Regions from separate parts of the Streptosporangium sp. H16 genome, predicted to be linked through region 1. Evidence: predicted binding sites of a transcription regulator. Region 1 holds the regulator's gene; each other region holds the start of a gene.
What was found. Region 1 encodes LexA, which represses DNA repair genes until DNA is damaged. Its sites were predicted from a motif close to TCGAACANNTGTTCGA; they were not measured.
Positions count from the first base shown of each region.

Region 2: the regulator LexA is predicted to act here: its motif matches at 5,393-5,408, upstream of recA (recombinase RecA).
Region 3: the regulator LexA is predicted to act here: its motif matches at 4,889-4,904, upstream of ACTOQ2_RS01295 (SAV_6107 family HEPN domain-containing protein).

Region 1 is NZ_JBPXMD010000013.1:130,083-137,914, forward strand. It holds gene leuS (leucine--tRNA ligase) at 1-2,239, shown strand, start outside; gene lexA (transcriptional repressor LexA) at 2,461-3,171, opposite strand; gene ACTOQ2_RS22695 (LysM peptidoglycan-binding domain-containing protein) at 3,836-4,102, shown strand; gene nrdR (transcriptional regulator NrdR) at 4,555-5,016, shown strand; gene ACTOQ2_RS22705 (vitamin B12-dependent ribonucleotide reductase) at 5,101-7,832, shown strand, end outside.
Region 2 is NZ_JBPXMD010000005.1:266,440-274,271, forward strand. It holds gene ACTOQ2_RS11160 (ATP-dependent helicase) at 1-3,614, opposite strand, end outside; gene ACTOQ2_RS11165 (VOC family protein) at 3,920-4,408, shown strand; gene ACTOQ2_RS11170 (DUF3046 domain-containing protein) at 4,623-4,817, shown strand; gene ACTOQ2_RS11175 (hypothetical protein) at 4,901-5,179, opposite strand; gene recA (recombinase RecA) at 5,515-6,654, shown strand; gene recX (recombination regulator RecX) at 6,669-7,589, shown strand.
Region 3 is NZ_JBPXMD010000001.1:282,101-289,932, reverse strand. It holds gene ACTOQ2_RS01310 (amino acid permease) at 218-1,642, shown strand; gene bldD (transcriptional regulator BldD) at 2,157-2,651, shown strand; gene ACTOQ2_RS01300 (PP2C family protein-serine/threonine phosphatase) at 2,869-4,017, shown strand; gene ACTOQ2_RS01295 (SAV_6107 family HEPN domain-containing protein) at 4,192-4,641, opposite strand; gene ACTOQ2_RS01290 (L,D-transpeptidase family protein) at 5,048-5,851, opposite strand; gene ACTOQ2_RS01285 (YbaK/EbsC family protein) at 5,971-6,447, shown strand; gene ACTOQ2_RS01280 (GNAT family N-acetyltransferase) at 6,543-7,091, shown strand; gene metF (methylenetetrahydrofolate reductase [NAD(P)H]) at 7,314-7,832, opposite strand, start outside.

The DNA of each region.
Region 1 (7,832 bases):
CGTGCTGCACCCCGTCGGCTGGGACTCCTTCGGCCTGCCCGCCGAGAACGCCGCGATCAAGCACGACGCGCACCCGGCGGAGTGGACCTACGCCAACATCGAGACCCAGGCCAACTCCTACCGGCGCTACGCGATCTCCTTCGACTGGTCCCGCCGCCTGCACACCAGCGACACCTCGTACTACAAGTGGACTCAGTGGCTGTTCAACCGCTTCTTCGAGCGCGGCCTGGCCTACCGCAAGGGCGGCCTGGTCAACTGGTGCCCGAACGACCAGACCGTGCTGGCCAACGAGCAGGTCAAGGACGGCAAGTGCGAGCGCTGCGGCGCCGAGGTCGTCCGCCGCGAGCTGACCCAGTGGTATTTCAAGATCACTGATTACGCCGACCGGCTGCTGGACGACATGGCCCTGCTGGAGGGCGGCTGGTCCGAGCGGGTGCTGACCATGCAGCGCAACTGGATCGGCCGGTCCGAGGGCGCCGACGTCAACTTCGTGATCGAGGGCCGCGACGAGCCGGTCACCGTCTACACCACCCGTCCCGACACCCTGTACGGCGCCACCTTCTTCGTGGTCGCCCCGGACGCGCCGCTGGCCGAGGAGATCGTCACCGACGACCGGCGCGAGGCGTTCGAGGCCTACCGGGTCGAGGTCTCCAAGCTGTCCGACATCGACCGGCTGTCCACGGAGAAGGAGAAGACCGGCGTCTTCCTGGGCCGGTACGCCATCAACCCGGTCAACGGCGAGCGCATGCCGGTCTGGGCGGCCGACTACGTGCTGTCCGACTACGGCCACGGCGCCATCATGGCCGTGCCCGCGCACGACCAGCGCGACCTGGACTTCGCCCGCGCCTTCGACCTGCCGGTACGGGTGGTCGTGCACACCGGCCTGGCCGATCCGGGCGAGACCGGCGTCGCCACCTCCGGTGACGGCGCGATGGTCAACTCCGGCCCGCTGGACGGCCTGGCCAAGACCGAGGCGATCCGGAAGATCATTGAGGTGCTGAGCGAGCGGGGCACCGGACGGTTCACGGTCAACTTCCGGCTGCGCGACTGGCTGCTGTCCCGCCAGCGCTTCTGGGGCTGCCCGATCCCGATCATCCACTGCGCCGACTGCGGCGAGGTCCCCGTCCCCGACGACCAGTTGCCCGTCACCCTGCCCGACATGCGCGGCGAGGCCCTGGCACCCAAGGGCGTCTCGCCGCTGGCCTCGGCCGAGGACTGGGTGAACGTCTCCTGTCCCAAGTGCGGCGGCCCGGCCAAGCGCGACACCGACACGATGGACACCTTCGTCGACTCCTCGTGGTACTTCCTGCGCTACGTCGACCCGGCGTACGAGGACGGCCCGTTCGACGTCGAGCGCGTCCGCAGGTGGGGGCCGATCGACCAGTACATCGGCGGCGTCGAGCACGCCGTGCTGCACCTGCTGTACGCCAGGTTCTTCACCAAGGTCCTGCACGACATGGGGATGATCGACTTTGTCGAGCCCTTCACCCGCCTGCTGAACCAGGGGCAGGTCATCAACCAGGGCAAGGCGATGTCCAAGTCGCTGGGCAACGGCGTCGACCTGGGCCAGCAGATCGACGCCTACGGTGTCGACGCGGTCAGGCTGACCGTCGTCTTCGCCGGACCGCCCGAGGAGGACATCGACTGGGCCGACGTCTCCCCGGCGGCGTCGCAGAAGTTCCTGGCCCGCGCGTTCCGGGTGATGGCCGAGGCCGGCGCGGCCTCGGCGCCCGGGGTGGACGTCACCGCCGGAGACCTGAACCTGCGCAAGGTCGTCCACCACACCATCGACGAGGTCACCAAGCTGGTCGACTCCCACCGCTTCAACGTCGCGGTGGCCCGCATGATGGAGCTGACGAGCGCGGCCCGCAAGGCCATCGACTCCGGGCCCGGCGCCGCCGACCCTGCGGTCAGGGAGGCCGCCGAGACCCTGGCGGTCATGCTGTCCCTGGTCGCGCCGTACGCGGCGGAGGAGGGCTGGGAGCGGCTGGGACACTCCGCCTCGGTCGCCACCGCTGGCTGGCCGGTCGCCGACCCGGCACTGCTGGTCCAGGAGTCGGTCACCTGCGTCGTCCAGGTCGCGGGCAAGGTGCGCGACCGGCTGGAGGTCTCCCCGGAGATCTCCGAGGCGGACCTGGAGGCGCTGGCCCTGGCGTCGGAGAAGGTCCGGTCCTTCCTGCCCGGAGCGCCGCGAAAGGTGATCGTCCGCGCGCCCAAGCTGGTCAACATCGTTCCCTAGACGGCCGGGGAAGCTCTGAGAACGCCGGAGGGGTGGTGTCCCGACATCGGGACACCACCCCTCCGGCGTGTCGCGCGCCCTCCGGCGTGTCGCGCGGAGGCCGGAGGCGCGTGGTGTGGAACTCGCGTCGGAACGACGTGTTTCGAAGCTCGCTCAGCAGGCGCGGAGAAGAACGGTCCGGAGCTCGCCCCGGGACGCTCGCGTCAGAGCTCGCGGTCGCGTCAGAGCTTGCGGAGGACCGCCACGACCTTGCCGAGCACGGTGGCCTCGTCACCCGGGATCGGGTCGTAGTTGGGGTTGTGCGGGACCAGCCAGACATGGCCGTCTCTGCGCTTGAAGGTCTTGACCGTGGCCTCGCCGTCGATCATCGCCGCGACCACGTCGCCGTTGTCGGCGACCGGCTGCTGGCGTACGACCACCCAGTCACCGTTGGCGATGGCGGCCTCGATCATCGAGTCACCGGTCACCTGGAGGAGGAAGAGGGTGCCCTCGCCGACAAGCTGCTTGGGCAGGGCGAAGACGTCCTCGATGCTCTCCTCGGCGAGGATGGGACCACCGGCGGCGATCCGGCCCACCAGGGGGACGTAGGCGGCGGTCGGGCGGCTGACCGGGGCCTCGTCCTCGCCGGAGTCGGGGTCCACCCACAGCACGGGCTCGCCGGGAAGGCGGACCTCCAGGGCGCGGGGGCGGTGCGGATCACGCCGCAGGTAGCCCTTGCGCTGCAAAGCCGTCAGCTGGTGCGACACGCTGGAGGTGCTGGTGAGCTGCACCGCCTCACCGATCTCCCGCATGGACGGCGGGTAGCCGCGCTGCTGCACGGAATCGCGGATCACCTCAAGGATCTTCCGCTGCCTGGGGGTGAGGCCAAGGGAGTCACGCCTTCGCACTGCCAGGTCGCTGGCGGCCGAACCGTTCTCTTTGTGCTGGCTCATACGAACTCCTCGCCTCCCGGTCTGTATTTAACGCGTCGCACACAGCGACCATACCTCGGCCGAAGATCATATTCAAACAATTGTTCGAATGTCCTCGAAATCGGCGACGCCGTGGTGTACAACATCGTACGGGAGTTCGATCGACATCGTGTTCGATTCGCCGATCTTTCTTCGACATATGTTCGGCCAGGTCGAGGGGATGGGGGTCACCATGAAACCGACCACGACGACACCGCGATCCAGGACCGCGACGGCATCCCGGGCGGCGCGGCGATCACCGGAGGCGCCGCGCCTGCGGCTCGTGCCGCCCCCGCGGCCGGAGCTGGAGCCGGAGGCCGAGCGAAGGTCCGAGACGGGATCCGGGCGGGAGTCCAGGCAGGGGTCCGAGTGGGTGTCCGAGCGGGCGTCCGGGCGCGAATCCGGGCAGGGGTCCGGCCCGGAGTCCGGGCGGCCGTCCGGGCGTGAGCGGAGACGGCGACCCGGTCGCGAGCCGGGCCGGAGGCCTGGCCGTGAGCCGGAGCGAGGGCTCGGGGGCGGATCCGGGCCGAGGAGGGCGCCGGGATCGGCGGTGGCGCCCGTGGTGCGGGCCCGCCGTTCCGGCGTCGCCCGTCCGGCGCCCGTCCGACGGCCACTCCGGCTCACCAGGCGTGGAAGGATTGTGGCGGTGACGGTGCTCGCGCTCCTCACCCTGGGGGTGCTCTGGATCGGCGGGCGCATCGACATGGCCTCGGCGGGCGGGCGGCCGGACCTCGAGGGCCTTCCCCGGATCACGGTGCACGCGGGCGACACGCTGTGGGAGATCGCGGACGCGTTGACGGAGGAGGCCGACGCCGGCCCCATGGTCCGCCGTGTCATGGACCTCAACGGGCTGTCCGGCTCGACGGTCCGGCCCGGGACCCGGCTCTATCTCCCCGAGGGCCTCGTCCGCTGAGACCCGGGAGGGCCTGTCCCCCGAGGCGGGCACTCGAGGCGGGACTCCCGAGGTGGGGGAGGGGTGGCGGCGTACGTGGGGGAGGGGTCCGAGAGGGCGGTCGGCGGGCGGGGAGAGGGAGTGCGGGGCGTCTCGCCTGACAGATCGCCCGGGGCGTGTGTGAGGGAAGGGGTGCCCGGGACGAGAGGGGTCTCGCCCGGGTGGCGACACGCCGGAATGTGACGGCTGATCAGCGACTTCGTCCGGCAAGGTCGTTTCAACTTGCGTTCATGGTCGCGCACTTCTACGGTTGGACCACAACATCTAGTGGCTGCATCGCAACCCTTCACCACAGATTGTGTTTCCATTACCGCGCCTCGACTATTCGAAGGTGTGTGCGCGAGCGTCTGGGCGTGCGCGTGGTGGGTAGGTGAAGTGGGTCGGCCGCTTCGGTAGTCAAGGAGGCGACACGCGTGCATTGTCCGTTCTGTCGCCATCTCGACACGCGAGTCATCGACAGCCGGGCCACCGAGGACGGTGGGGCCATCCGCCGCAGGCGCACATGCTCCGAATGCGGGCGCAGGTTCACCACGCAGGAGACCGTCCTGCTCATGGTGAGCAAGCGCAGCGGTGTGACGGAGCCGTTCTTCAGGGACAAGGTGATCGCCGGGGTCCGGCGGGCCTGCCAGGGGCGGTCCGTCAGCGAGGACTCCCTGGCGCAGCTGGGCCAGCGGGTCGAGGAGAGCATCCGGGCCACCGGGTGCGCCGAGATCGCGGCCCACGAGGTCGGGCTGGCCATCCTGGGCCCGCTCCGCGAGCTGGACGAGGTGGCTTACCTGCGGTTCGCCTCCGTCTACCGGGGGTTCGAGACCCTGGCCGACTTCGAGGCGGAGATCGAGCGGCTCCGGGCGGAGCGCTCCACCGAGCAGGACTGATGCAGACCCCGGGCGCCGGGGGTGAGGCGGCGCGTTGGTGTGGTCCGATTCGAGGGTTCTACGGAGCCCCAGGAGGGGGAAGTCATGACGGAGACTGTCGGCGCGGTGACACGTGGGGGCAAGAGGCCTCGCAAGGGCCTGAAGATGAAGCGCATCTTCACCACGCCAGGCGTGCATCCCTATGACGAGCTGACCTGGGAGCGCCGCGACGTCGTCATGACCAACTGGCGCGACGGCTCGATCAACTTCGAGCAGCGCGGCGTCGAGTTCCCCCAGTCGTGGTCGGTCAACGCCGCCAACATCGTGACCACCAAGTACTTCCGCGGCGCGGTCGGCACCCCGCAGCGGGAGTGGAGCCTCAAGCAGCTGGTCGACCGGGTGGTGGGCGTCTACACGCGTACGGCGGTCGAGCACGGCTACTTCGCCACCGACGAGGACGCCGAGATCTTCGACCACGAGCTCAAGCACGCTCTGGTCAACCAGGTCTTCAGCTTCAACTCGCCCGTCTGGTTCAACGTCGGCACCGCGTCGCCGCAGCAGGTCAGCGCCTGCTTCATCCTGGCCGTCGACGACCAGATGGAGTCGATCCTCGACTGGTACAAGGAAGAGGGCGTGATCTTCAAGGGAGGTTCGGGCTCCGGCGTCAACCTCTCCCGGATCCGTTCCTCCAAGGAACTGCTCTCCAGCGGCGGCACCGCCAGCGGCCCGGTCTCCTTCATGCGCGGCGCCGACGCCTCCGCGGGCACCATCAAGTCCGGGGGCGCCACCCGCCGCGCCGCCAAGATGGTCGTCCTCGACGTCGACCACCCCGACATCGAGGAGTTCGTCGAGACCAAGGCGCGCGAGGAGGACAAGATCCGCGCCCTCCGCGACGCCGGGTTCGACATGGACCTGGGCGGCAAGGACATCGTCTCCGTCCAGTACCAGAACGCCAACAACTCCGTGCGCGTCTCCGACGAGTTCATGCGCGCGGTGGAGAACGGCGAGGAGTTCGGCCTGCGCGCCCGCCTCACCGGCGAGGTCATCGAGAAGATCGACGCCAGAGAGCTGTTCCGCAAGATGGGCAAGGCCGCGTGGGAGTGCGCCGACCCCGGCCTCCAGTACGACGACACGATCAACGACTGGCACACCAGCCCGGAGACGGGCCGCATCACCGCCAGCAACCCCTGCTCGGAATACCTGCACCTGGACAACTCCTCGTGCAACCTGGCGAGCATCAACCTGCTGAAGTTCCTGAAGGACGACGACACCTTCGACATCGCGAACTTCGTGAAGATCACCGAGCTGGTCATCACCGCGATGGACGTCTCCATCACCTTCGCCGACTTCCCCACCGAGAAGATCGACGAGACCACTCGCGCCTACCGCCAGCTGGGTATCGGCTACGCCAACCTCGGCGCGCTGCTCATGGCCACCGGCCACGCCTACGACTCCGACGGCGGCCGGGCGGTCGCCGGGGCCATCACCTCGCTGATGACCGGCGTCTCCTACCGCCGCAGCGCCGAACTGGCCGCGGTCGTGGGCCCGTACGACGGCTACGCCCGCAACGCCGACGCGCACAAGCGGGTCATGCGCAAGCACAACGACGCGAACGACGCCCTGCGCACGTTCGACGAGATCGACGGGGCCATCCACCGCGAGGCCTCCAGGCAGTGGGCCGAGTGTCTTCGCATCGGCGACAAAAACGGATACAGAAACGCGCAGGCGTCGTTGTTGGCGCCCACCGGGTGCCTGACGGGTGAAACGCTGATCACCACGGACCGGGGACTCGTCCGCCTGGCCGAGATCGCGGACGTGTACGGCGATCGCTGGCAGGACCTCGACATGACGGTCTCCACCGACGAGGGACCGCGCCGGGCTACGAAGTTCTTCGTCAACGGTGAGGAGCCCACCCGTCTCATCCGCACCCACGGCGGCTATCGCGTCCAGGGCACGCTGACCCACCGAGTCAAGGTCGTCGACAGCGCGACCGGAGTATGGGAGTGGAAGCGCCTGGCCGACATCGAGCCGGGCGACCTCGTTCCCATGCAGCTGCAGACCCTCGTCGGTGAGCACCGTGCGGTTCCCCTGCCCGTGCTCGACCAGGCGTACTACGCGGGAGATCGCTCCATCGTCGTCCCCGACCTGGTGTCGCCGGAACTGGCCGAGCTGGTCGGCTACTTCATGGGTGACGGTAGCCTGCACGCCAAGGGTGTCCGGTTCTGTGTCGCGGACGCCGACCTCGATGTGGTCGAGCGTCTTCGCATCCTGTCCAAGGAGCTTTTCCACCTCGAACCGGTGCTCACCCAGCGGGAGGGATACCAAGAGGTCGTCCTTCAGTCGGTGCGGCTCGCACGCTGGTGGCAGGCCTCCGGTTTCGCGAAAGAGCTTCCCGGTACCGACCACTCCGGCAAGGGCTGGACGCCGCGGATCCCCTCGGCAATCCTTGAGACCAACGACAGCGAGATCTACGGCGCCTTCCTACGCGGTCTCTTCGAGGCCGACGGCACCGTCCTGGAGGGCGTGCCGAGCCTCTCGACGGCTTCCGGCTCCTTCGCGGGTGAGATCCGGACGCTGCTTCTCGCCCTCGGCATGGCCACCACGACTCGTGAAACGGTCAGTGGCTTCGGCGGGCCGATCTTCCAGGTGCGGTTGCGCAACGTCGACCACGCCCTGAACTTCGACGAGATCATCGGGTTCATGGGAGACCGCAAGAACAAGCTCATGACCGAACTGGAGCCTGAGCGGTCCGCCAGGAAGGACCAGGTGTTCCTGTCCCGCGAGGTGTGGGAGACGATCCTTCCCGAGGGGCATTCCCTGCGCGAGACCGTGTTCCA
Region 2 (7,832 bases), on a different contig from region 1:
GCCAGGGTCTCCGGGGAGACCGGCTCCACCTCCTTGCGGAGCCTGGCCAGGGACCTGCGGCGCAGCATCCGCAGCACCCCCGCGTCGCACCACTCCTCGCCCCGGCCGCCCGGCCGGAACTCCCCGCTCACCAGCCGCCCCGAGGCGGCCAGGCGGCGCAGCGCGTCGGTGACGACCGCGGGGCCGAGGCCGAACCTGGCCGCGGCGGTGCTCGCGAGGAAGGGGGTGCGCGTACGGGCGTGCCGGGCCAGCAGATCGCCCAGCGGGTCGTCGACCGGTTCGAGGAACGCGTGCGGAACCCCCACGGGCAGCGGCACGCCGAGCGCGTCGCGCAACCGGGCGGCGTCCTCGATCGCCGCCCACCGCTCCTGCCCCGCCACCCGTACCCTGATGGCCCGCCGGGAACCCTCCAGCACGGTCAGCCACGCCGGGTCGCCCTCGCGCACGCCGACGTCTTCGGCCACCAGGGGGCCGTGGGAGCGGAGCAGGTCGGCCAGGTCCTCGGCGTCGCGCAGCGGCCGGTCCAGCCGGGCCAGCTCCCGCTCGGCGTCGGTGATCACGTCGAGGTCGAGCAGCTCGCGCAGGTCCGCCTGGCCCAGCAACTCGGCCAGCAGGGTCGTGTCGAGCGCGAGCGCCTGGGCGCGGCGCTCGGCCAGCGGGGCGTCGCCCTCGTACATGAAGGCGCCGATGTAGTTGAACAGCAGCGACGCCGCGAACGGCGACGCCTTGTCGGTCTCGACCTCCACCAGCCGGACCCGCCGCGCCTCGATGTCGCGCATCAGCCGGACCAGCCCCGGCACGTCGAACACGTCCTGAAGGCACTCGCGCATCGTCTCCAGCACCACGGGGAACGACCCGTAGCGGCCCGCCACGCTCAGTAGGTGCGAGGCGCGCTGCCGCTGCTGCCAGAGCGGCGACCGCCTGCCCGGCACGCGGCGCGGCAGCAGCAGGGACCGCCCCGCGCACTCGCGGAACCGCGCCGCGAACAGCGCCGAACCGCCCAGCTCCTCGGTGACGATCCGCTCGATCTCGTCCGCGTCGAAGACCGCGACGTCGGACGGGGGGTCGGAGAGCGTGTCGGGAATGCGCAGCACGATCCCGTCGTCGGAGTGCAGGGCCTGCACGTCGACGCCGTAGCGCTCCCGCAGCCGCCGCCCGATCGCCAGCGCCCACGGCGCGTGCACCCGTGCCCCGTACGGGGAATGCACCACCACCCGCCAGTCGCCCAGCTCGTCGTGGAACCGCTCGACCAGCAGCGTCCTGTCGTCCGGCACGTAGCCGGTCGCCTGCCGCTGCTCGGCCAGGTAGGAGAGCAGGTTGGCGGCGGCGTACTCGTCCAGCCCCGCCGCCCTGATCCTCTCCAGGGCCCCCTCACGCGCGGCGCTTCCCGCTCCCGCGCTTCCCGGTTTCGCGTTCTCCGCCGCCCCGTTTCCCGCCTCGGCGCCCTCCGCTCCCGCGTTTCCCGTCCCCGCGCCTCGGGCGCGCCCGCTTCCCGTCTCGGCGTCCGCGCCCGCCGCCGACATCTCGCGGAGGAACGCGCCGATGGCCCTGCCCAGCTCCGCCGGTCTTCCGGCGGTGTCGCCGTGCCAGAAGGGGAGCTTTCCCGGCTGGCCGGGGGCGGGCGTGACCAGCACCCGATCGGCCGTGATCTCCTGGATCCGCCAGGAGGTCGCGCCCAGCACGAACACGTCCCCGGCCCGCGACTCGTAGACCATCTCCTCGTCCAGCTCGCCCACCCGGGAGGACTTCTCCCCGACCAGGAACACGCCGAACAGCCCCCTGTCGGGGATCGTGCCGCCGTTGGTGACCGCCAGCCTCTGGGCTCCGGGACGGCCCCGCAGGGTGCCGGTCACCCGGTCCCAGACGATGCGCGGCCGCAGCTCGGCGAACTCCTCGCTCGGGTAACGTCCGGCGAGCATGTCGAGCGTCGCCTCCAGCGCGCTCCTGGGCAACGTCCGGTAGGGGGCCGCTCGCCGCACGACCTCCTCCAGCTCGTCCACCGTCCACTCGTCCAGCGCGGTCATCGCCACGATCTGCTGGGCGAGCACGTCGAGCGGGTTGCGCGGGTAGCGCAGGTCCTCGATCTCCCCGCTCCTCATCCGCTCGGCCACCACGGCCGTCTGGACCAGGTCCCCCCGGTACTTGGGGAAGATCACACCACGTGAGACCGCTCCCACCTGGTGCCCGGCCCGGCCGATCCGCTGCAGGCCGCTCGCCACGCTCGGCGGCGCCCCGACGCAGGCCACCAGGTCGACCGCGCCCATGTCGATGCCGAGCTCCAGGCTGGAGGTCGCGACCACGGCGGGCAGCCGCCCGGACTTGAGCGCCTCCTCGATCTGGGAGCGCTCCTCCTTCGACACCGAACCGTGGTGGGCCCGCACGATCTCCGGGACGACCCCCTTGGCCGCGCCGGCCTGCGCCATCATCGCCGCCGGGGTGGAGAGGGAGGCCGGGGGGACGGGGAACCCCTCGGCCCAGTGCACCGGCTCCGCCCCCGCCCCCGCCTCCTGCCCGACCGGCTCCTCGCCGGTCTCCCTCCGCTCCCACGCCAGCTCGTTGAGGCGGGTGCACAGCCTCTCGGCCAGTCGCCGGGAGTTGGCGAACACGATCGTGGAGCTGTGGCCTCCGATCAGCTCGAACAGCCGCTCCTCCACGTGCGGCCAGATCGACCGCCTGGCCGGGGTCTCGGTCAGCCAGCGGTCGTCGTCGGGGGCGGGCGGGGCAGGAGGCGTGTCGAGCTCGGTCATGTCCTCGATCGGGACGACCACCTCGACCTCGATCTCCTTGTCGGAGGGCGGCTGGACCACGGTCGCCGGGCGCGATCCGCCCAGGAAGGCGGCCACCTCGCTCACCGGCCGGACGGTCGCCGACAGGCCGATCCGCTGGGCGGGCCGGGGCAGGAGGGTGTCGAGCCGCTCCAGGCAGAGGGCCAGGTGCGCGCCGCGCTTGGTGGCCGCCACCGCGTGCACCTCGTCGACGATGACCGTCTCCACGCCGCGCAACGCCTCGCGGGCCTGGCTGGTGAGCAGCAGGAACAGCGACTCGGGGGTGGTGATCAGGATGTCGGAGGGCCGGGTCGCGAACCGCCGCCGCTCCTCGGGGGCGGTGTCACCCGACCGGATCGCCACCGAGATCTCCGGCACCGGGAGCCCGAGCCGCCGCGCGGTCTGCCTCAGCCCGGCCAGTGGCGCCCGGAGGTTGCGCTCGACGTCGACCGCCAGGGCCTTGAGCGGCGAGACGTACAGGACCCGGCACCGCCTCACCGGCTCGTCGTCCCCCCGGTCCCCCCGCGAACGCCCTCGCCCGCCCCGGGCGCTCGTACCGGCCGTATCACCGGTGCCACCCGTACCGGCCGTCAGGTCCGTATCGGAGGATCCGGCGTCCAGGGGGGAGCCGGGAGCGGAGGAGGCGAGCCGGTCGAGCGACCACAGGAAGGCGGCCAGCGTCTTGCCGGATCCGGTGGGTGCGACCACCAGCGTGTTGTCGCCCCGCGCGATCGCCGCCCACGCCCCCTCCTGCGCGGCGGTCGGCGCGGCGAACGCCCCGGTGAACCAGTCTCTGGTCATCCGGGTGAAGTGATCGAGCGCCCCGCCCGCGCTCGCCGTCTCGCTCATCGCCGCCCCCTAGCTCCCGGTCCGGACGACCGACCGGCTCACCGCCCATACTGCACGGCCCCACCGACAGAACCCGTCACCGCCCGCCCGGCGACCGGGCGGCGGACGGGAGCAGGTGGCCCGCGCATCACCTGCGGACGCACGGTTCGTCGGTGCTGCGGGCGCCCCACGGGAGGCCGGATCCGCGGCGTTCGCCGGGACGGTGACCATTCGCCACCATGACGTGACGTCCGGGATAGGTTGGCTCCCTGCCGTCGAGGACATGGCTTTGACGAACACACGACGTATTGAGTGGTGAGCTAAAGGTGAGCATCGACCATCAGGCCATCGAGGCGACACGCGAGCGGATCAAGGCGGAGCACCTCAGGCCGCACCGCCCGCCGAGCAGCGCGAGGGGGCTGCACCACTTCGCGCTGATCTCCTCCGACGTCGAGACGACGATCGCGTTCTACCAGGACCTTCTGGAGTTCCCGCTGACGGAGATCTTCGAGAACCGCGACTACCGGGGGTCGAACCACTTCTTCTTCGACATCGGCAACGGCAACCTGCTCGCCTTCTTCGACTTCCCCGGCCTGGACCTCGGCCCCTACAAGGAGGTCCTCGGCGGGCTCCACCACGTCGCCATCTCCGTCGATCCCTCCACGTGGGAGCGCCTGCGGGGCAAGCTGGAGGCGGCGGGCGTTCCGCACCAGGTCGAGAGCGGCGCGTCGATCTACTTCGCCGACCCCGACGGGGCCCGCCTGGAACTGCTCGCCGACCCCCTCGGCGAGATGTACGGCTCCCGCGTGCTCTGACGACCCCTCTCCCGCCTCCGGCCGCCCACGCCTTTCCCCTCGTCCTCGCCTGGGACGCTCCTCCCGCCCGTCCCCGTCCCGTCCCGTCTCGTCCGCTCCGTCTCCGGCTCGCCCCCGTCCGGCGGTGGCCGGGAGAGCGGGACGCGGGCGCCTCGCGGTCCGGCGGCGCGCCGGGGTGGATCGCGGCACGCCGGTGGGCGTCCATACTTGGGGCATGCGCCTATCGGATTTCTGGAAGCGGATGAAGTCACACTTCGGCGACCAGTACGCCGAGTCGTGGGCCCGCGACTACGTCATCGCCGATCTCGGCGGCCGGACCGTGATCCAGGCGCTGGCCGAGGGAGTCGGCGCCAAGGAGGTCTGGCACGCCGTGTGCGGGGTGACCGACGTCGCGCCCAGGCTCCGCTGAGAGCCGGTAAGCACGCGGCCCGGTAAGCGGGCCGGAGAGCATGCGGCCGGGTGAGCGGAGAGCCGGAGAGCGTGAAGGGCCGCTCAGGACGGTTCCGTGAGCGGGCCGAGGAGCTTCTCCACCGAATCGGCCGCCCGCGCGGGATCGTCGGCGCTCTCCTCACCGTCCGGTGCCCACAGAAACAGCCAGCCGTCCCTGACCGGGGTGGCGAAGACGATGGTCTGCCGACGGCTGTCCGGATGCCACACCCACAGCACCGGCGCGGCGCCTCCGAGGGTGCGGCTCGCCAGCCCTCGTTGTCGCAGCTCGGCGGCGAGGGAATCGAGATGGGCTAGACGTTGCTGCGTGAACGTGTTGGGCACGTCGGGCACCTCGGGTCGTTTCCCCTCAGGATCACTCCAGGTCAACCCGGTGACAACAGGTCCTGGGCAATTCTTGGAAATGTCGCCTTCCGGATGGGGTCCGCACCTCCCGAAGCCATGGCCCGCCGGCCTGCCCGGCCGTGTCTGGTCGTGCGCGGGGGGACTCCGCGGCGGTTCGTGACTCCCGCAACGTATGGTGCCAACGGGCGGCGATCGAACAGTCGTTCGGCTATATTGAACAAGCCAACACTCTTGGCGTGCCCTCCCGAAATTGTCGGCGGCACCCCGTAGCTTTCTGGCAACCGATCCAACCCGCGACCCTTCAGGGGGCTCCCATGGCAGCTAACGACCGCGAGAAGGCGCTTGAGACCGCACTCGCTCAGATCGAGCGGCAGTTCGGCAAGGGCTCGATCATGCGCCTGGGCGACGAGACCCGGGCGCCCATCGAGGTGGTCCCCACCGGCTCCATCGCGCTCGACGTGGCCCTCGGCATCGGCGGCTTCCCGCGCGGCCGCATCGTCGAGGTCTACGGTCCCGAGTCCTCGGGCAAGACCACGGTCGCCCTGCACGCGGTGGCCAACGCCCAGCGTGGTGGCGGCATCGCCGCGTTCATCGACGCCGAGCACGCGCTTGACCCGGAGTACGCCCAGAAGCTGGGCGTCGACACCGACGCGCTGCTCGTCTCCCAGCCCGACACCGGTGAGCAGGCGCTGGAGATCGCCGACATGCTGATCCGGTCCGGTGCCGTCGACCTGCTGGTCATCGACTCGGTCGCGGCCCTGGTGCCCAAGGCCGAGATCGAGGGCGAGATGGGCGACAGCCACGTCGGCCTCCAGGCCCGTCTGATGTCCCAGGCGCTGCGCAAGGTCGCCGGCGCGCTCAACAACACCGGCACCACCGCGATCTTCATCAACCAGCTCCGTGAGAAGATCGGCGTCATGTTCGGCTCGCCCGAGACCACGACCGGTGGAAAGGCGCTGAAGTTCTACGCCTCGGTCCGCCTCGACATCCGCCGCATCGAGACGCTGAAGGACGGCACCGAGGCGGTCGGCAACCGCACCCGGGTGAAGGTCGTCAAGAACAAGATGGCCCCGCCCTTCCGCGTGGCCGACTTCGACATCCTCTACGGCGTCGGCATCTCCCGCGAGGGTGGCCTGATCGACATGGGTGTCGAGCACGGCTTCGTCCGCAAGTCCGGCGCCTGGTACACCTACGAGGGTGACCAGCTCGGTCAGGGCAAGGAGAACGCGCGAAACTTCCTCAAGAGCCACCCGGACATGGCGAACGAGATCGAGAAGAAGATCAAGGAGAAGCTCGGCGTCGGCCCGCGCGTCGACAGCCCGGCCGTCCCGTCGCCCGTCCCCGCGGCTTCGGCCCCGGCCGCCGCGTCCGGTCGCGCGTCCGGTGCCGCTTCGGCTCCCGCCGCGTCCGGTCGCGGTTCCAAGGCCGCCGCCCCCAAGCCGGGTGACGCCTGAATCCGGGCTGATCGATGACCACGGGACCTGACTCCGGTCCGGCCGGCGAGGCCGGGCCGAGAGACTGGGGAGCCTGGCCCGACGAGCCTCGGGCGGGTTCACAGGGCCGGCGCGGGCGCGACCATGACCACGGTTCGTCCGCCTCGGAGGGAGGCTTTCGCGAAGAAGCCGCGGACCCGGCGAGTGACGGGCCGCGAGGCCGGAAAAAGCGTGCCTCACGGCGTGGGCGGCGGTCCGGGAGCGCTACCCCGGGCTTTCTTCCCGACCGATCCGACGGATTCGACGGACCTGGCGGACCTGACGGAATTGACAGATCCGGCAGGTCCGGCGGACGCGGCAGGTTCGGTGGGCGTGACGGGTCCGGTGGACGTGACGGGTCCGACGGGCCGGCCGAGGGGTCTCGGGCGAGCCGGGGGGCCGGATCCGATCCGCAGGCGGTCGCCCGGGGCATCTGCCTGCGGCTGCTGACCATGGCGCCGCGCACCCGGGCCCAGCTCGCGGAGGCGCTGCGCAAGCGCGAGGTGCCCCAGGAGGCGGCGGACGCCGTGCTGGAGCGCTTCTCCGAGGTCGGGCTCATCGACGACGAGGCGTTCGCCGCGGCATGGGTGAGCTCGCGTCACGCCGGGCGGGGTCTCGCCAGAAAGGCACTCGCCTCGGAGCTCCGCCACCGAGGGGTGGACGAGGAGACCGTGAAGGAAGCGGTGGATCGGCTCGATCCCGAGGAGGAGGCGGAGACCGCTCGTCGCCTCGTGCGGCGCAAACTCTCCTCGACCCGGGGTCTGGAGCCCGCGGTCAGGACCCGCAGGCTTGCCGGCATGCTCGCCCGCAAGGGATACGGCCCCGGCCTGGCATTTCGCGTAATCCGTGAAGTGCTGGAGGACGAAGGGGCGGAAACATCGCCATTCGCGGAGGATCAGGGCTATCCACTCGACTAGTCCAAAGCAGCTTTGACAGCGGGTCTTTGCTTGCTCGTTACCTCTCTGACGCTTAATCTCAACGACAGTGAGGAGTTACTCCGCGCAGTGCGGATTGTCATAGCGGTGTAATACGGACAAGCAGGCTTGGCGGATGAGGACGGGACGACGGACCGGCGGGAACAGCCGGTGGGTGATCCCCTCTGGGTTCACTTCTGTCCCGACGGTGCCGTCTCTTGAGCTTTCCGTGCCGTGCGTGTGACC
Region 3 (7,832 bases), on a different contig from region 1:
GGCCGCCGGACCGCCGTCCGGAAGGCCCGTCCGGAAGGCCCGTCCGACGGCTCGGCTCCCGGAAGCCGGGTCCGGCGGGACGTGTGCGGCGGGACGTGTGCGGAAAAGCTCCCTGTACCTCCCGGAGAGTCGGCGCCCCCCTGGAAGAGCGGGCCTGGTCCTCCCTCCCGGCAGGGCGGACCGTCACCACGCGGACCGCGGTGGAGGGGAGGAACGGATGGCCTCACCGGCTCGCCGGCTTCTCCGTACCAAGCCCGCCGAGGAGATCGTCGCCGAGGGCGGCCACGGCGAGGGCGGCGAGCTGCGCAGGAGCATGACCCTGTGGCAGCTGACCCTGTTCAGCGTCGGCGCCACCCTCGGCACCGGCATCTTCGTGATCCTCGGCCAGGCCGTGCCCAGGGCGGGCCCCGCCGTGCCGGTCGCCTTCCTGCTGGCCGCGGTCACCGCCCTGTTCTCCGCGCTGTCGTACGCGGAGCTGGCCGGCACGATCCCCGTCTCCGGGTCGTCGTACTCCTACGCGTACGCCACCCTGGGCGAGCTGGTGGCGTGGGTGTGCGGCTGGTGCCTGATGCTGGAGTACGCCGTCTCGGTGGCGGCCGTGGCGGTCGGCTGGGGCGAGTACCTCAACGCCTTCCTCCAGGACCTGTTCGGCTGGACGTTCCCGGCGGCCGTCGTCCACTCCCCCGGCGACCGGGGCGGCGTGGTCAACCTGACCGCGATTCTGATCGTCCTGCTCGCCACCTGGCTGCTGCTGCGCGGCGCCTCGGAGAGCGCGGGCGCCAACGCGATCTTCGTGCTCGTCAAGATCGCGGTGCTGGCGTTCTTCTGCGTCGTGGCGTTCACCGCGTTCGACGCGGGCAACCTGGCGCCGTTCGCCCCGATGGGGATCGCCGGCATCACCGCCGCCGCCTCGCAGGTGTTCTTCTCCTACATCGGCTTCGACGCGGCCTCCACCGCCGGGGAGGAGGCCAGGAACCCCAGGCGTGACCTCCCTTTGGCGATCATGCTGTCCCTCGGCGTCGTCACACTCGTCTACGTCCTGGTGGCACTGGCCGCCGTCGGCGCCATGCCGTGGCAGGACTTCGACCCGCAGAATACCGAGGCGGGCCTGGCCGTGATCGCGAAGCGGGCCGTGGGCGCCACCTGGCCCGGCGTCGTCATCTCCTTCGGCGCGGCCATCGCCATCGCCAGCGTGGTCCTGACCGTGCTGTACGGCCAGACCCGCATCCTGTTCGCCATGGCGCGCGACGGCCTGATTCCGAAGATCTTCGAGAGGGTGAGCCCACGCCGCCGGGTACCGGTCGCCAACACCCTCATCGTGGCCGCCTTCGTCTCCGTGCTCGCCGGGTTCGTCCCGCTGGGCCGGCTCGCCGAGGCCACCAGCATCGGCACCCTGTTCGCCTTCGCGATCGTCAACACCGGCGTGCTCGTCCTGCGCCGCACCCGCCCCGACCTGCCCCGCGGCTTCAGGACACCGTTCTTCCCGATCACGCCGATCCTCGGCGTGATCCTCTGCCTCGTCGTGATGGCCGGACTGGCCGGCGTCACCTGGCTGGCCTTCGGGATCTGGATGGCGGCCGGCCTGCTCGCCTACTTCCTCTACGGCTACCGCCACTCGCGTCTCAACCGGGGCGTCCGGTGACCGGGGCCGCCGGCCTCGGGGCGGGACGGCCCGGACGCGGCGGGCGGAGCCTCCCGGGGCGACGCCCGGACCGGCACGCGGGCGCGCCGAGCCTCGCCTCCGGCAGCGCGAAACCGTCGCACCGGGTATTGCCCGCCGCCGCGTCGTTCAAGATCATACGCCCGTCGCCGCGCCCGGGGGCGACGCCGTCCCGAATCCCGGAGAAGAGCCGGAAATCATGCGAAAGTCCCGGAAAAACCGGAGGTTTCGCGATGTGGGGTAGGACAAGTGCGGCGTTTGAGGCGGACCCCACCGGACCGGATTCGGCATCTTTTTTCCAATCAGCTTGACCTTAGGCGCCCACAGCTTTACCGTCACTGTCCGTAACCACACCTCGTGGCGTTATCGGGTGAACCCTGACGCATCGGTCACCGAAGGTGCCTACCCCGGGCGCCAACCCGGTGAACGGGGCATAAGTTGCGAGGTAGCACAATCATGTTGAGAGCACTACATAACAGAGCCGGGGGGCCACACCATGCCGTCTGAGTACGCCAAGTCGCTGGGTGCAAGACTCCGCGCCATCCGCACCCAGCAGGGCCTGTCCCTGCACGGGGTAGAAGAGAAGTCCCGCGGGCGCTGGAAGGCGGTCGTCGTTGGCTCCTACGAGCGTGGCGACCGTGCCGTCACCGTGCAGAAGCTTGCCGAACTGGCTGATTTCTACGGGGTGCCGGTCTCGGAGTTGCTGCCGGGAGGGGCCGCTCCGAGCCCCCTTGGCCCGACACCGAAGCTTGTGATCGACCTTGAGCGTCTCGCCCAGCTCCCCAAGGAGAAGGCGGGCGCGCTCGCCCGTTACGCGGCCACCATCCAGAGCCAGCGTGGCGACTACAACGGCAAGGTGCTGTCCATCCGCCAGGAGGACCTCCGCTCCCTCGCCGTGATCTACGACAAGTCCCCCAGCGAGCTCACCGAGGAGCTCATCAGCTGGGGCGTCCTGGACCCGGAGGCGCGCCGAGCCGTCGAGTCCTTCTGACGACCCCTGACCGGTCGTGGGTGCGCCGGAACCGGCGTGCCCACCCCGCAGAGCTTCCCGCTCTCAGTAGAACGTGTCCTTCGTCCCGCCCCGGGCTGACCGCCACTGTGGTAGGAAAAGGCAAACATGCGTTTAGCGAGATGTGGTGGACATGGCCTCGGGAGATGATCGGCTCGATCACTCTCGATCAAGCCGGAAAAGCGGTCTCCGCGCCGTCATGACGTCGCTGGGATCGACCAAGACGCATGCCTTCCTGCGGCTGCTGACCTCGATCGGCACCACCAAGACCCAGGACACCCTGAAACTCCTGCCGTTCGTCGTCATGGCCGTGGTGGCCCTGATCGACTTCGGCTCGGGCCCCACGTCCGGCCTCCTGCCGCTGCTCGCCCTCGGCCCGGCCTTCGCCAGCGTGGCGTGCGGCCTGGCCCGCACCACGGTGGTCGGCGTCGTCGCCCTGCTGCTGTGCTTCGCGCTCGGCGCCTACAACGACATCCTCTGGATGCCCCGCACCGACATCACCCTCATCGCCATCCTCGGCGTCACCATGGCCAGCGTGCTGGCCAGCGCCGGGCGGCTGCGCCACGAACACCAGCTCGCCGACGTGCGCTCGGTGGCCGAGGCCGCCCAGCGGGTGCTGCTGCGCCCGGTGCCCCGCCGCGCGGGACCGGGCATCGGCGTGGCCGTCTCGTACACCTCCGCCACGGCGGAGGCCAGGATCGGCGGCGACCTGTACGAGGTCGTCACCACCCCGCACGGGGTGCGGATCATCGTGGGGGACGTCCAGGGCAAGGGCCTGGAGGCCGTGGAGACGGCCGCCGTGGTGCTCGGGGCCTTCCGGGAGGCGGCCCACGACGAGAAGACGCTCCAGGGCGTCGTGGCGCGTCTGGAGAACGCCCTGACCCGCGAGCTGTCCGGCGAGCAGTTCGTGACCGCCGTGCTGGCCGAGATCAGCGGCGGTTCCACCATCACCGTCATCAACTGCGGCCATCCGGCGCCCATGGTGCTCGACGCCGAGGGCGGGATCTGGTTCGCCGACCCGCCTGACGAGGCGCTCCCGCTGGGCATGAGCGCCCTCAAGGCCAGTGAGCCGCAGCCGCACCACATCCCGTTCGAACCGGGCGACCAGGTGCTCTTCTACACCGACGGGGTCATCGAGGCACGCGACGGGGCCGGCGAGTTCTACCCGCTGCTGGAGCGGGCGCACCTGCTGGACGGCGACGACCCCCAGGGCTCGCTGGACGCCCTCCGCGCCGACCTGCTCGACCACGTGGGCAGGCCGCTGAGCGACGACGCCGCCATGCTCCTGCTACGTCACCGCGCCGCCCGCCAGAACTCCACGGCGGCGGCGGCCGAACGGACGGGGTGAGGAGCCCGGGGCGGCCTGGAGACCGGCCTGGGACAGGTGGCGCGAGGGGCAGGCGACGCGAAAAACGTCCCCGTACGTCTTCGTGCCGTCCGGGAGGACCGGTGGACACGGAGACGTACGGGGACGGCGCCGGTGAGCCCGGGCGGCGACCCCGGGTGGGAGGCCGCTCCGGCTCTAACCGGCTAGGGGGACCTGGCCGGGGAGCATGGGCTGGCTCGGCACGCCGAGCAGCTTCTCCACGGCGGTGACGAAACGCTCCGCCTCGGAGATGATCTCCTCGGCGTCTCGCGAGGACACCGTGCGGGTCAGGCCCGCCTCGGCGGCGGCCCGCTTGGCCGCGCTCGTCTCGAAGTAGGGTGCCCACTCGGCCAGGCGGGGCTCGGCCTCGGGCAGCATTTCCCAGGCGCTGCGCAGCCTGCGCCTCCTGCGGCCCTCCATGGGACGGGGACGGGCCGCCAGGACGGCAGCGGCCGCCCTGAGCGCGGCGAGGTGGGCCGCGACGTAACGCGCGGCGGAGGTCCGGGCGGCGGCGGCCTCTTCGAGGCAGTCGCGCGCGTCTGAGAGGTGCGCCCGCACCGTGGGGGACAACCGGGGCCCACCGGAATCGCTGAGCCGAGGGGTCATAGTGCTTCAGCCTCCTTGGTCGCAAGCGGCTCCGGCGTTTTCGCCGGTGGTATCACACTCGCAGACCCCACCGACAAATCCACCGGACGGCCGGACGAGGAGCTTCCCCTCTCCCCGCCCGCCCTGACCTGGCCCGATCGTCTCCGCCGACGACGTGGACCGGATCGGCCGCCCTCGGACACGAGCCGCGAGCCCCGTGTCATCACATCGAACATAAATTCGATCACTAATACTGTCAAGTAAAACGACGAACAAAAGTTCGATCTTCGGGTGTGTGAGGGCACATGCGGGCTCGGGGAGATCGGTGCGCGCGGAAACGCGAAAGGGCCCCGGGAGATCGTCGTCTCCCGGGGCCCCGGTTCACGACCGGCGGGGTCACGCCCGCCGGATCGCCCGTTCCGCCGCCCTACCGGACGAACCTGCCTCGGACGTGCACCGGCACTCCCGTACCGAGCAGGCCGGGAAGGACCTCCGCCACGTGCATCGGCAGCCGTACGCAGCCGTGGGAGGCGGGCGCCAGCGGCACCGACAGCGCGCCGTGGAAGGCGATGCCCCCGTTGAAGAAGATCGGGTTGTAGAGCTGGCCGAGGTAGGACTTGTGCCAGCCGTCCCTGCGCCAGGTGGTCTTGTAGTCGCCCGTCGGCGTGCGGGCGTCGCCGCAGAACCGCTGGGCCCTGCCCTCCCAGGTAGCCGTCTCGCAGTAGGAGATCCCGCTGCCCGAGGAGGTGTGGCTGACCAGTTTCACCACACCGCCGACGTAGAGGACCATCACCTGCTTGGCGAGGTTGACCTCCACCCGGGTCGGCTTCCCGTTGGGCACGAGCACCTTAGGCGCCAGCGGGGTCTCCAGGGCGGCCCAGGTCCTGCGCGCCACGGTGCTGGTCGGGGTGATGCCGTTGACCTTCTGGAAGGCCCAGACCGCCGCCAGGGTCGCCCCGCCGTAGCGGCCGTCGATCCTGCCCGGGGCGTAGCCGAGCTCGGCCAGCCGGGTCTGGAGCACCTTCACCGTGGCGCCCTTCGCGCCGAGCTTGAGCGTCTTGCCCGGTGCGGCGAACGGGCTCGCCCCCGTCGCCGTCACGGCCGAGACGGCAGGGGAAGCCGAGGTCCGGGCCGCGGCGGCGTCCGCGAAAAGAGTGACGCCCGCGGAAGAGAGGAGCACGGCCCCCGCCGTCATCAGCGCGGCCACTCCCTGCCGCTGTCCAACCCCCACTTTCAACCAACTCCTCATATCACTATGGATCAGGTCAAGGGACCATAGCGCACGGGTTCCCCGTGCAGGCCGCCGGTTATGAAGCGGCAATCAACGGTCAATCTGTTTAGAGTGGCCGCGTGCCAGAAAAGTTGCATCCGAACATCGAGAAGGTCGCCGCCGTCCTGCGCGAGCACGGCGTCCCCGGCGAGATCGTCGTCTTCGCGGAGGCCACCCCGACCGCCGCCACCGCGGCCGCGCAGCTCGGCTGCGAGGTCGGCGCCATCGCCAACAGCCTGATATTCGACGCCGACGGCGAGCCGCTCCTGGTGCTGACCAGCGGAGCCCACCGGGTCGACACCGACCTGATCGCCAGGACGGCCGGCGTGGCGAAGGTGCGGCGCGCCGACCCCGCCTTCGTACGGGCGGCCACCGGCCAGGCCATAGGCGGCGTCGCCCCGATCGGCCACCCCGCGCCGGTCAGGACCCTGGTCGACACCTGGCTGGGCAAGCACGAGGTCGTCTGGGCCGCCGCCGGCCATCCGCACACCGTCTTCCCGACCTCCTTCGAGGAGCTCGTCCGCATCACCGGCGGGGTTCCCGTCGAGGTCGAATGACGGCCTTCAACGGCGCTTGAGCGCCGCCCTCACCAGGCGCCGCACTCTCGCCTCGTGCCGACCCGCGTCACGTTCGCACTGCTAGGGTGCGACGCGTGATCGGACTGCGACGGATCGGACCCGACGAGTTCAGGCTCCGGCTGGACGCGGTCCTCCACGTCTACACCGAGGCGATGAACCCGCCCACCGACCAGATCGCCGGCCGCAGGCTCATCATGGGAAACCACGCCACCCACCCCGCCTTCACCTGCCTGTTCGCCGAGCTCGCCGACGGCACACCGGTGGGCATCGCCTACGGCTTCCACGGGGTTCCCGGCCAGTGGTGGCACGACGTGGTCAGGCGGGCCCTCGTGGAGAAACACGGCGAGGGCAGCGCCCGCGGCTGGCTGGGCGACGCGCTGGAGCTCGCCGAGATCCACGTCCACCCCGACTACCAGGGGAAGGGCATCGGCCGAGCGATGATCACGGGCATGTGCGCAGGCCGCCTGGAGCGCACCGCCGTGCTGTCGACCCGCGACCAGCCCACCGCGGCCCGGCACCTCTACCGGAGCATCGGCTTCGTGGACCTGCTCACGCAGTTCGTCTTTCCCGGCGGGCACGAGCGCTACGCGATCCTCGGGACCGTCCTGCCGCTGGACGGCTGAGCCACCGGCCGGAGCTCCTGGTCCCCGCAGGAACGCCGCCCTCCCCGGACGTCCCGCACCTGGGAGTCCCGCCCCGGGAGCCGGGCCACCCGGCCAGGCCGGACGCGCCGGGCGGGCCGCGAAGGGCCACAACGGGCCACGGCGACCGGGGCCCGGCCGGACAAGGACCACCCGCCGGCCGCCGCGTCCCGGCGGGAGCGGGGCAGCCGGGACGCGACGGCGTCAGACCGGCAGCGGGGCGGCCTTCTGCGTGTGGTCGAGGGCCTGGAAGACCTCTCGGGTCGCGCTGGAGCGGTTGAAGGTGATGAAGTGGATGCCGGGCGCCCCCTCGTCGAGCAGGGTCTGGCAGAGCTCGGCGGCGTGCTCGATGCCGAGGCTGCGCACGGCGGCCGGATCGTCGGCGACGGCCGCGAACCTCTCGGCCACCTCCGGCGGGAACGGCGCGCCGGAGAGCTGCTCGGACCTGGCGATGGTGCTCATCTGCGTGACGGGCATGATCCCGGGAATGATCGGCGTGTCACAGCCGCCGGCCGCCACCCGGTCGCGCAGCCGCAGGTAGTCCTCGGCGCGGAAGAACATCTGGGTGATCGCGTAGTCGGCGCCCGCGCGGCACTTGCGCACGAAGTACTCGGTGTCGGACTCGATCGAATCCGACCTGGGGTGCTTGTACGGGAAGGCGGCCACGCCCACGCAGAAGTCGCCGGACTGGCGGATGAGCCGGACCAGGTCCTCGGCGTACTG